Regions from separate parts of the Streptomyces sp. NPDC048461 genome, predicted to be linked through region 1. Evidence: riboswitches for the same ligand, from Rfam matches in the RefSeq annotation. Region 1 holds a riboswitch; the other holds the start of a gene.
What was found. A riboswitch is a leader RNA that binds a small molecule or an ion and turns the genes downstream of it on or off. The one in region 1 is predicted to bind S-adenosylmethionine.
Positions count from the first base shown of each region.

Region 2: linked by a shared signal. The riboswitch ahead of ACZ6S8_RS06400 (aminotransferase class V-fold PLP-dependent enzyme) and the one ahead of thrC (threonine synthase) in region 1 are both predicted to bind S-adenosylmethionine.

Region 1 is NZ_JBVJGW010000004.1:106,788-111,196, reverse strand. It holds gene groL (chaperonin GroEL) at 1-342, opposite strand, end outside; gene ACZ6S8_RS08675 (cold-shock protein) at 720-929, opposite strand; gene ACZ6S8_RS08670 (MoaD/ThiS family protein) at 1,327-1,605, opposite strand; gene thrC (threonine synthase) at 1,640-2,914, opposite strand; SAM riboswitch class I at 2,932-3,088, opposite strand; gene ACZ6S8_RS08660 (glucosyl-3-phosphoglycerate synthase) at 3,274-4,224, shown strand; gene ACZ6S8_RS08655 (alpha,alpha-trehalose-phosphate synthase (UDP-forming)) at 4,271-4,409, shown strand, end outside.
Region 2 is NZ_JBVJGW010000003.1:179,204-183,612, forward strand. It holds gene qcrB (cytochrome bc1 complex cytochrome b subunit) at 1-1,161, shown strand, start outside; gene trpD (anthranilate phosphoribosyltransferase) at 1,324-2,388, shown strand; SAM riboswitch class IV at 2,493-2,609, shown strand; gene ACZ6S8_RS06400 (aminotransferase class V-fold PLP-dependent enzyme) at 2,826-4,214, shown strand.

The sequences.
Region 1 (4,409 bases):
GGCCATCGGGTTGGCGCCGGCGGCCACGTTGCGCAGACCCTCGCGGACGAGGGCCTGGGCCAGCACGGTGGCGGTGGTCGTACCGTCGCCGGCGACGTCGTCCGTCTTCTTGGCGACTTCCTTGACCAGCTCGGCGCCGATCTTCTCGTACGGGTCCTCGAGCTCGATCTCCTTGGCGATGGAGACACCGTCGTTGGTGATCGTGGGGGCGCCCCACTTCTTCTCAAGGACGACGTTGCGACCCTTGGGGCCAAGGGTGACCTTGACGGCGTCGGCGAGCTGGTTCATCCCACGCTCGAGACCGCGCCGGGCCTCCTCGTTGAACGCAATGATCTTGGCCATCTGAAGTGGTCCTCCCGGACAGCGGTGGATTGCTCCGGACCGCGCCCGCGCCCGCGACGGACGGCCTGCGCGACCGGCGGTTCCTTCCCGCCGGACGCTGCGGGCCTCACCGACCCGGTCCTCGTTTCAGTAGCACTCTCACTGGGAGAGTGCTAACGCCAATGATTAGCACTCGGCCCCCTCGAGTGCAAGCGGCTTCGGCCAACACCCCCGGAAGAGGCAGGCGCCGCACGGGCCGTGCGGGCCGGACGCACGAGGGGCCCACACCCCTTGTCCAGGATGTGGGCCCCTCGTAGTGCCTCGTACGTCACTGCCCGTCGTACGCCGGTACGACCGTGCACGCCGTACGCATGCGTCGGTGGTCGATCGCGTGGGGACTAGCCGGCGGCCGCGAGCTTGACCATGTCCGCCTGCGGCCCCTTCTGGCCCTGCGAGATCTCGAACTCGACCCGCTGACCCTCTTCAAGGGTGCGGTAACCGTCCATCTGGATGGCGCTGTAGTGGACGAACACATCCGCGCCACCGTCGACCGCGATGAAGCCGTAGCCCTTCTCCGCGTTGAACCACTTGACGGTGCCCTGAGCCATGCCTAACTCCCCTATTACTGGCCCTTGCGCAGGAACGCACTTCGCGATCCCGGGTCAGAACTTGCGTCGGAACGCGTCGACCGAGGCTGAATGTATCCGCGCCGATGCTGTCTGCAACAGGTCAATCCGACGAGAATTCCGGCCACCCGGAAAGATTGAAAAAGAGTGAAAATTTGGCATATTCCAGGGCAACTCGGGCCCGGCATCTCTCGCCAAAGCCCCATAGCGCACTTGCACATTGACTCGATGTCGACCCTCACGCGACCCGTTCATATGCGGCGGGCAAGAACAGCGGAGGGGACTTCCCCAACCCTACCGCGCCCAATCAAGCAGAATTGCCCCCTCCGCTTATTAGCGGAAGGGGCAATTTCGGTTTTAGCGTGTCACCGCACGGCGGTCAGCAGCCGCCCGCGACGGCCGGGATGATCGAGACGCCGGCGCCGTCCGGGGTGACGGCCTCCAGGCCGCCCTCGAAGCGCACGTCGTCGTCGTTCACGTAGACGTTCACGAAGCGGCGGAGCTTGCCCTGGTCGTCCAGGACGCGCGCGGCGATGCCCGGGTGGCTCTGCTCCAGCGAGTCGATGACCTCGGCCAGGTTCGCGCCCTCGGCGGAGACCTCGGCCTTGCCGCCGGTGTAGGTGCGCAGGATGGTGGGGATGCGGACGTTGACGCTCATGGCGCTACTGCCTTTCCGGTGTGCGAGGGGAGGGTCAGGCCAGGCCGGCGGCGCGGAAGGCGTCCAGGCTCGGGCGGATGGTGGCGGTCTGCCCGCTGTCCGCGGCCACCGCCTCCAGGGTCTTGAGGCCGTCGCCGGTGTTCAGGATGACGGTGGTCAGCGCCGGGTCGAGGTGTCCGGCCTCGATGAGCTTCTTCGTGACGCCGACGGTCACGCCGCCCGCGGTCTCGGCGAAGATGCCCTCGGTCTGCGCCAGGATCTTGATGGCCTCGACGACCTGCTCGTCGTTGACGTCGTCGACGAAGCCGCCGGTGCGCCGCGCGATGTCCAGGACGTACGGGCCGTCCGCCGGGTTGCCGATCGCCAGGGACTTGGCGATGGTGTTCGGCTTCTGCGGGCGGACCACGTCGTGACCGGCCTTGAAGGCGGTCGAGACCGGGGAGCAGCCCTCGGCCTGGGCGCCGAAGATCTTGTACGGCTTGTCCTCGACCAGGCCGAGCTTGATCAGCTCCTGGAGGCCCTTGTCGATCTTCGTGAGCTGCGATCCGGAGGCGATCGGGATGACCAGCTGGTCGGGCAGCTGCCAGCCGAGCTGCTCGCAGATCTCGTACGCGAGGGTCTTGGAGCCCTCTCCGTAGTACGGGCGCAGGTTGACGTTGACGAAGCCCCAGCCCTCGCCGAGCGGGTCGCCGATGAGCTCGGAGCAGAAGCGGTTGACGTCGTCGTAGTTGCCCTCGATGCCGACGAGGTCGCCGCCGTAGACCCCGGCCATGACGACCTTGCCCTGCTCCAGGTCGTGCGGGATGAACACGCAGGAGCGGAAGCCGGCGCGGGCGGCCGCGGCGCCGACGGCGCCGGCCAGGTTGCCGGTGGAGGAGCAGGAGAGCGTGGTGAAGCCGAAGGCGCGGGCCGCCTCCACGGCGATGGCCACGACGCGGTCCTTGAAGGAGTGCGTCGGGTTGCCGGAGTCGTCCTTGACGTACAGCTTGCCGGTGACGCCGAGCTCCTTGGCCAGGTTGGCCGCGTCCACGAGCTTGGTGAAGCCCGGGTTCAGGCTCGGCTTGGAGGCCACGTCGGCGGGGACGGGCAGCAGCGGCGCGTAGCGCCAGATGTTGTTCGGCCCGGCCTCGATCGCGGCGCGCAGGGCCTCGGGGTCGCCGGTGGGAAGGTCGTAGGAGACTTCCAGCGGTCCGAAGCACTCGACGCAGGCGAAGATCGGGCCGAGTTCGAAGCGGGTACCGCACTCGCGACAGGAAAGTCCGGTGGCGGGTCCGAGATCGACAGAGGTGGTTTCAGTCTGTACAGCCATGATGGCGAGGCCCTTTCTCCTCATCTTCCCCATGGCGCACTTCGCCATGAGACGGAATTGGCACCTTCCCTAGCCGGGGACCTCGCGGAGTGTGCGCAGAACGCATCGCGAGAACCGACTGGAGGGTTGCCGGGGCTTCAACGGGCCGTGTCCCTCTGCCCCTCTGGATGAGCGGTATGGCACCGGGCCGCGCGCTCTTGGCGCGTCCGGGCGTTTGTGCGCGAGCACCCCCGGCATGCGGTGGTGCTTCGCGTTGTTCAAGACTGTAACGGAAGGTCCGGGGGGTTGAGACAGCCGTCCGAACCGCGAGATGGATCACATTTCGGCTTATACCGCCGAGTAACCAGGGAGTGCCGAGAGTGCTGGAAGAGGTGGAGCGCTGGCTGGCCGAGCGTTCCTGGGCCGCCGCCGACCGACCGCTCGCCCAGCTGATCGAACGGAAGCGGGCGACGGGCGCCACGGTCAGCGTGGTGCTGCCCGCGCTCGACGAGGAGGCGACGGTCGGCGAGATCGTCGAGGTGATCCGGCGCGAGCTGATGGAGGGACTGCCCGTCCCCCTGGTGGACGAACTCCTCGTCGTCGACTCGGGTTCCACCGACCGGACCGCGGAGGTGGCGGCGAAGGCCGGCGCCCGGGTGGAGCACCGCGACGGGATCCTGCCCCGCATCCCGGCGCTGCCCGGCAAGGGCGAGGTGCTGTGGCGCTCGCTGCTGGCCACGACCGGGGACGTCGTGTGCTTCGTCGACGCCGACCTGCGGGACTTCTCGGCCTCCTTCGTCTCCGGCATCGTGGGACCGCTGCTGACCGACCCCGAGGTGCAGTTCGTCAAGGCGATGTACGACCGCCCGCTGGGCGGCGCCCCGGGCCAGGGCGGGCGGGTGACGGAACTGGTCGCCCGGCCCCTGCTCAACCTCCACTGGCCGCAGCTGGCGGGCTTCGTCCAGCCGCTGGGCGGCGAGTACGCCGTGCGGCGCTCGCTGCTGGAGCGGCTCCCCTTCCCCGTCGGGTACGGGGTCGAGCTGGGCCTGCTGGTGGACGCGCTGCACACCGTCGGGCTGGACGCGCTGGCCCAGGTCGACGTGGGCGTACGGGTCCACCGCCACCAGGACGGGCAGGCGCTGGGCCGGATGGCCGCGGCGATCTACCGCACGGCGCAACTGCGGCTCTCGCGCGGGCACCTCGTACGGCCGGAGCTGACGCAGTTCGAGCGGGGCCCGGACGGCTTCGTGCCGCGCACCTACGCGGTGGACACCGAGGAGCGGCCGCCGATGTGCGAGGTCGAGGAGTACGCCGTACGCCGCGTGGCGTGACGAATCGGACGGTTTGAGGGGGCCCGGGCCCGGCTAGGTTGGCGGCATGGCTTCTCAGGTACTCGTTGCAGCGAACCGCGGCCCGCTCTCCTACGCCCTCTCCGGCGACGGCGAGCTCAGCGCCCGCCGCGGCGGGGGCGGACTCGTCTCCGGGCTCTCCGCGGCCCTCGCGGAGCAGCCGGACG
Region 2 (4,409 bases), on a different contig from region 1:
GGCATGTTCACCGGCTTCACCGGATACTCGCTGCCGGACGACCTGCTCTCGGGTACCGGTGTCCGCTTCATGCAGGGCGCCATCCTGTCCGTCCCGGTCGTCGGCACGTACCTGTCGATGTTCCTGTTCGGCGGGGAGTTCCCGGGCGGCGACTTCGTCGCGCGCTTCTACTCGGTGCACATCCTGCTGCTGCCCGGCATCATGATGGGCCTGCTCGTGGCCCACCTGATCCTGGTCTTCTACCACAAGCACACCCAGTTCGCGGGTCCCGGCAAGACGAACAAGAACGTCGTCGGCATGCCGCTGCTGCCCGTCTACATGGCGAAGGCCGGAGGCTTCTTCTTCCTGGTCTTCGGCGTGATCGCGGCCATCGCCGGCATCGCGTCGATCAACCCGATCTGGGCGCTCGGCCCGTACCGCCCGGACCACGTGTCCACCGGTGCGCAGCCGGACTGGTACATGGGCTTCTCCGAGGGCCTGATCCGTGCCATGCCCGGCTGGGAGATCAACCTGTGGGGCCACACGCTCGTCCTGGGCGTCTTCATCCCGCTGGTGATCTTCCCGATGGTGCTGGCCACGATCGCGGTGTACCCGTTCATCGAGTCCTGGGTCACCAAGGACAAGCGCGAGCACCACATCCTGGACCGCCCGCGCAACGTCCCGACCCGCACGGCCTTCGGTGTCGCCTGGCTCACGTGGTACGTGATCCTGCTGATCGCCGGTGGAAACGACATGTTCGCGCAGTACTTCCACCTGTCGATCAACTCGATCACCTGGTTCGCGCGGATCGGCTTCTTCGTCGGCCCGGTCATCGCCTTCGTGATCACCAAGCGCATCTGCCTCGGCCTCCAGCGCCGGGACCGCGACAAGGTGCTGCACGGTCGCGAGACCGGCATCATCAAGCGGCTCCCGCACGGTGAGTTCGTCGAGATCCACGAGCCGCTCTCGCAGGGTCAGCTGCACAAGCTGACCTCGCACACGCAGTACAAGCCGGCCGAGATCGGCCCGACGGTCGACGAGAACGGTGTCGAGCGCAAGGTGGGTGCCCTGGAGAAGATGCGCGTCAAGCTCAGCAAGGGGTACTACGCCGAGGACAACCAGATTCCGAAGCCCACGGTGGAGGAGTACAAGGAGATCCAGAGCGGCCACGGCCACCACTGATCCCCCGTACCACGTTGTGAGGGACTGATTTCGGTCAGTCCTGGTGTCGCCACGGTGAGAGCCCCGTCCATTGTCCGGACGGGGCTCTTTGCCGTAACCGGGGCTGGATAGGCTGGAGCCCTTCCGATCGACGTGGAATCCCACCAGCAGCAGGAGCGGACCATGAACGTGGTGACCCCGGCAGGCGGCGACAGCGCGGCGGCCCGTGGCTGGCCGGGCGTTCTCGACGCCCTGCTGACCGGCCAGGACCTGCGCGCCGACGACACCGCCTGGGCCATGGACCGGATCATGCGCGGCGAGGCCACCGACGCCCAGATCGCCGGCTTCGCGGTCGCGCTGCGGGCGAAGGGCGAGACGGTCGCCGAGATCACCGGCCTCGTCCGGACCATGTACGAGCACGCCAACCTGATCGAGGTGCCGGGCCGGACGGTCGACATCGTCGGCACCGGCGGCGACGGCGCCAAGACGGTGAACATCTCGACGATGTCGGCGATCGTGGTGGCCGGAACGGGCGCCAAGGTGGTCAAGCACGGGAACCGGGCCGCGTCCTCCGCGAGCGGCTCCTCGGACGTCCTGGAGAAGCTCGGCGTCAACCTCGACCTCACCCCGGCCCGGGTGGCGGAGGTCGCGGAGGAGGCGGGCATCACCTTCTGCTTCGCGGTGAAGTTCCACCCGGCGCTGCGGCACGTGGCGGCCGCCCGCAAGGAGCTCGGCATCCGCACCACCTTCAACTTCCTCGGCCCGCTGACCAACCCGGCGAAGGTACGGGCCCAGGCCACCGGCGTGGCCGACGCCCGGATGGCCCCGATCGTCGCCGGCGTCCTCGCGGAACGCGGTTCGTCCGCCCTGGTGTTCCGCGGCGACGACGGCCTCGACGAGCTGACCACGACCGCGACCTCGCGCGTCTGGTGGGTCCGGGACGGGAAGGTCGCCGAGCAGGCGTTCGACCCGCGCGACGTGGGCATCGGCCTGGTGGACGTGTCCGCGCTGCGCGGCGAGGACGCCTCGTACAACGCGGACGTCGCCCGCCGCCTGCTGGCCGGCGAGCCGGGCCCGGTGCGCGACGCGGTCCTGCTGAACGCGGCGGCCGCCCTGGTGGCGCTCGACCCGGGCACGGGCACGCTGGAGGAGCAGATCCGGGCCGGCATCGCCCGTGCGGCGGAGGGCATCGACTCGGGCGCGGCGCGGACGGCCCTGGAGCGCTGGGTGGCGGCGAGCAACGCGTAGCGGCCACGGCCGCCCCGTCCGGCTGATGGTTTCGAGCCAAGACCCCGGTCCAGCATGCGGACCGGGGCTTGCGCGCGGGGGATCATGTGGCAGGATGCTGACCAGGTCACGAGTGACAGCGTTTAGGCCCCGGCTTGCTGTCCGGCAACCCTCCTTCCGTGGCGGGGTGCCCCGGGTGATGACCAGGCCGTAGGCAGCGAGGTCTACGGCAAGCGCGGATCCCTCGACACCAGGGGTCCTGGTCTCTCGAGGAGCGTTTTCCGTGAGCAAGCGAATGCGATAGGGCGAATCCGCCCCTTCTTCACCCCTCGGAACAGGGTCACCTCCGCGTACCCGCTCCGCTCCGAGGACCTTCCCGCACCCCGGACGGCCGCAGAGCCGTACCCGCGTACGGGCACACCGAAGCCATTCACCCCTGCCTGCCGGGAGATACCGCCATGTCCGCATCCCTGAACGCCGCCGCCACCACCGCCGCCGCCGTTGCCGTCGACTCCGCCTGTGCCGAGCCGCTGCAGGTCCTCGGCCGGGACGTCACCGTCCCGCTCGTCACCGGCGGCGAGGTCACCTACGCGGCCCTCGACTACGCGGCCAGCGCCCCCGCCCTCCAGCGGGTCTGGGACGACGTGGCGGCGTACGCCCCCTACTACGGCAGCGTGCACCGCGGAGCCGGCTACCTCTCCCAGCTCTCCACCGACCTGTTCGAGCAGAGCCGGGTCACCGTCGCCGAGTTCCTCGACTGCCGTCCCTCCGACCAGGTGATCTTCACCCGGTCCACCACCGACTCGCTGAACCTGCTGGCCGCCGCGCTCCCGGCCGACTGCCAGGTCTTCGTCTTCGAGACCGAGCACCACGCCTCGCTGCTCCCGTGGACCGACGCCCGCGTCACCTACCTCAACGCCCCCCGCACCCCCGGCGAGGCCGTCGCCACCCTGGAGCGGGCGCTCGCCGGCCGTGACCCCTACGGTCCGGCCCTGGTCTGCGTCACCGGCGCCTCCAACGTTACCGGCGAGCTGTGGCCGGTCAAGGAGCTCGCCGCCGCCGCGCACGCCCACGGCGCGCGGATCGTCCTGGACGCCGCCCAACTGGCCCCGCACCACCCCGTGTCCGTCCAGGAGCTGGACGTGGACTGGGTCGCCTTCTCCGGGCACAAGCTGTACGCGCCCTTCGGCTCGGGCGTGCTCGCCGGCCGCGCGGACTGGCTGCAGGAGGCGGACCCGTACCTCGCCGGCGGCGGCGCCTCCCGCAAGGTGGCCCGCCGCGAGGACGGCGGCGTGGACGTCGAGTGGCACACCACCGCCGCCCGCCACGAGGCCGGTTCCCCGAACGTCATCGGCGTCTACTCCATCGCCTCCGCCTGCAAGGCCCTGACGGAGGCCGGCTTCGACAGCCTGGTCGCCCGCGAGCGCCACCTCATCGCCCGCGTCCGCGAGGGCCTGGCCGAGGTGCCCGCGGTGCGCGTCCTGTCCCTCTTCGGCGACGACGCCCCGCGCGTCGGCGTCATCTCCTTCGTGGTGGACGGCTGGAACAGCTCGCACTTCGCCGCCGCGCTGTCGGCCGAGTACGGGATCGGCGTGCGCGACGGCCTGTTCTGCGCCCACCCGCTGGTCCGCACCCTGCTGGGCAGCGAGCCGCAGGAGCCGGGCGAGTGCGGTGCGCCGGAGGCCGCGCCGGGGGAGCGTTCGCTGAACGCCATCCGCGTCAGCTTCGGCGCCGGCACCCCCGACGAGCACGTCGAGCGCTTCGTGCGGGCGGTGCGGGAACTGGTCGCGGACGGCGCCAAGTGGCAGTACCGCACGGAAGAGGGCCGCTGCGTCCCGGCGGTCTGACGGGGCGACCCGGTCGCGGCGGCCGCCGACCGGCGGCCGGTGGCGCCCGGCGGGGGCGGCGGGGCGGGGCCCCTCCGGAGGGTCTCCTCGGCTCGCGCACGGAGGCAGTGCTGCGTTCGCGCGGCGTGGTTGCGCGCTCGTCCTGCGGGGACCCTCCGGAGCGTCCCCGCCCCACCGCCGCACCGGGCGGCGGGC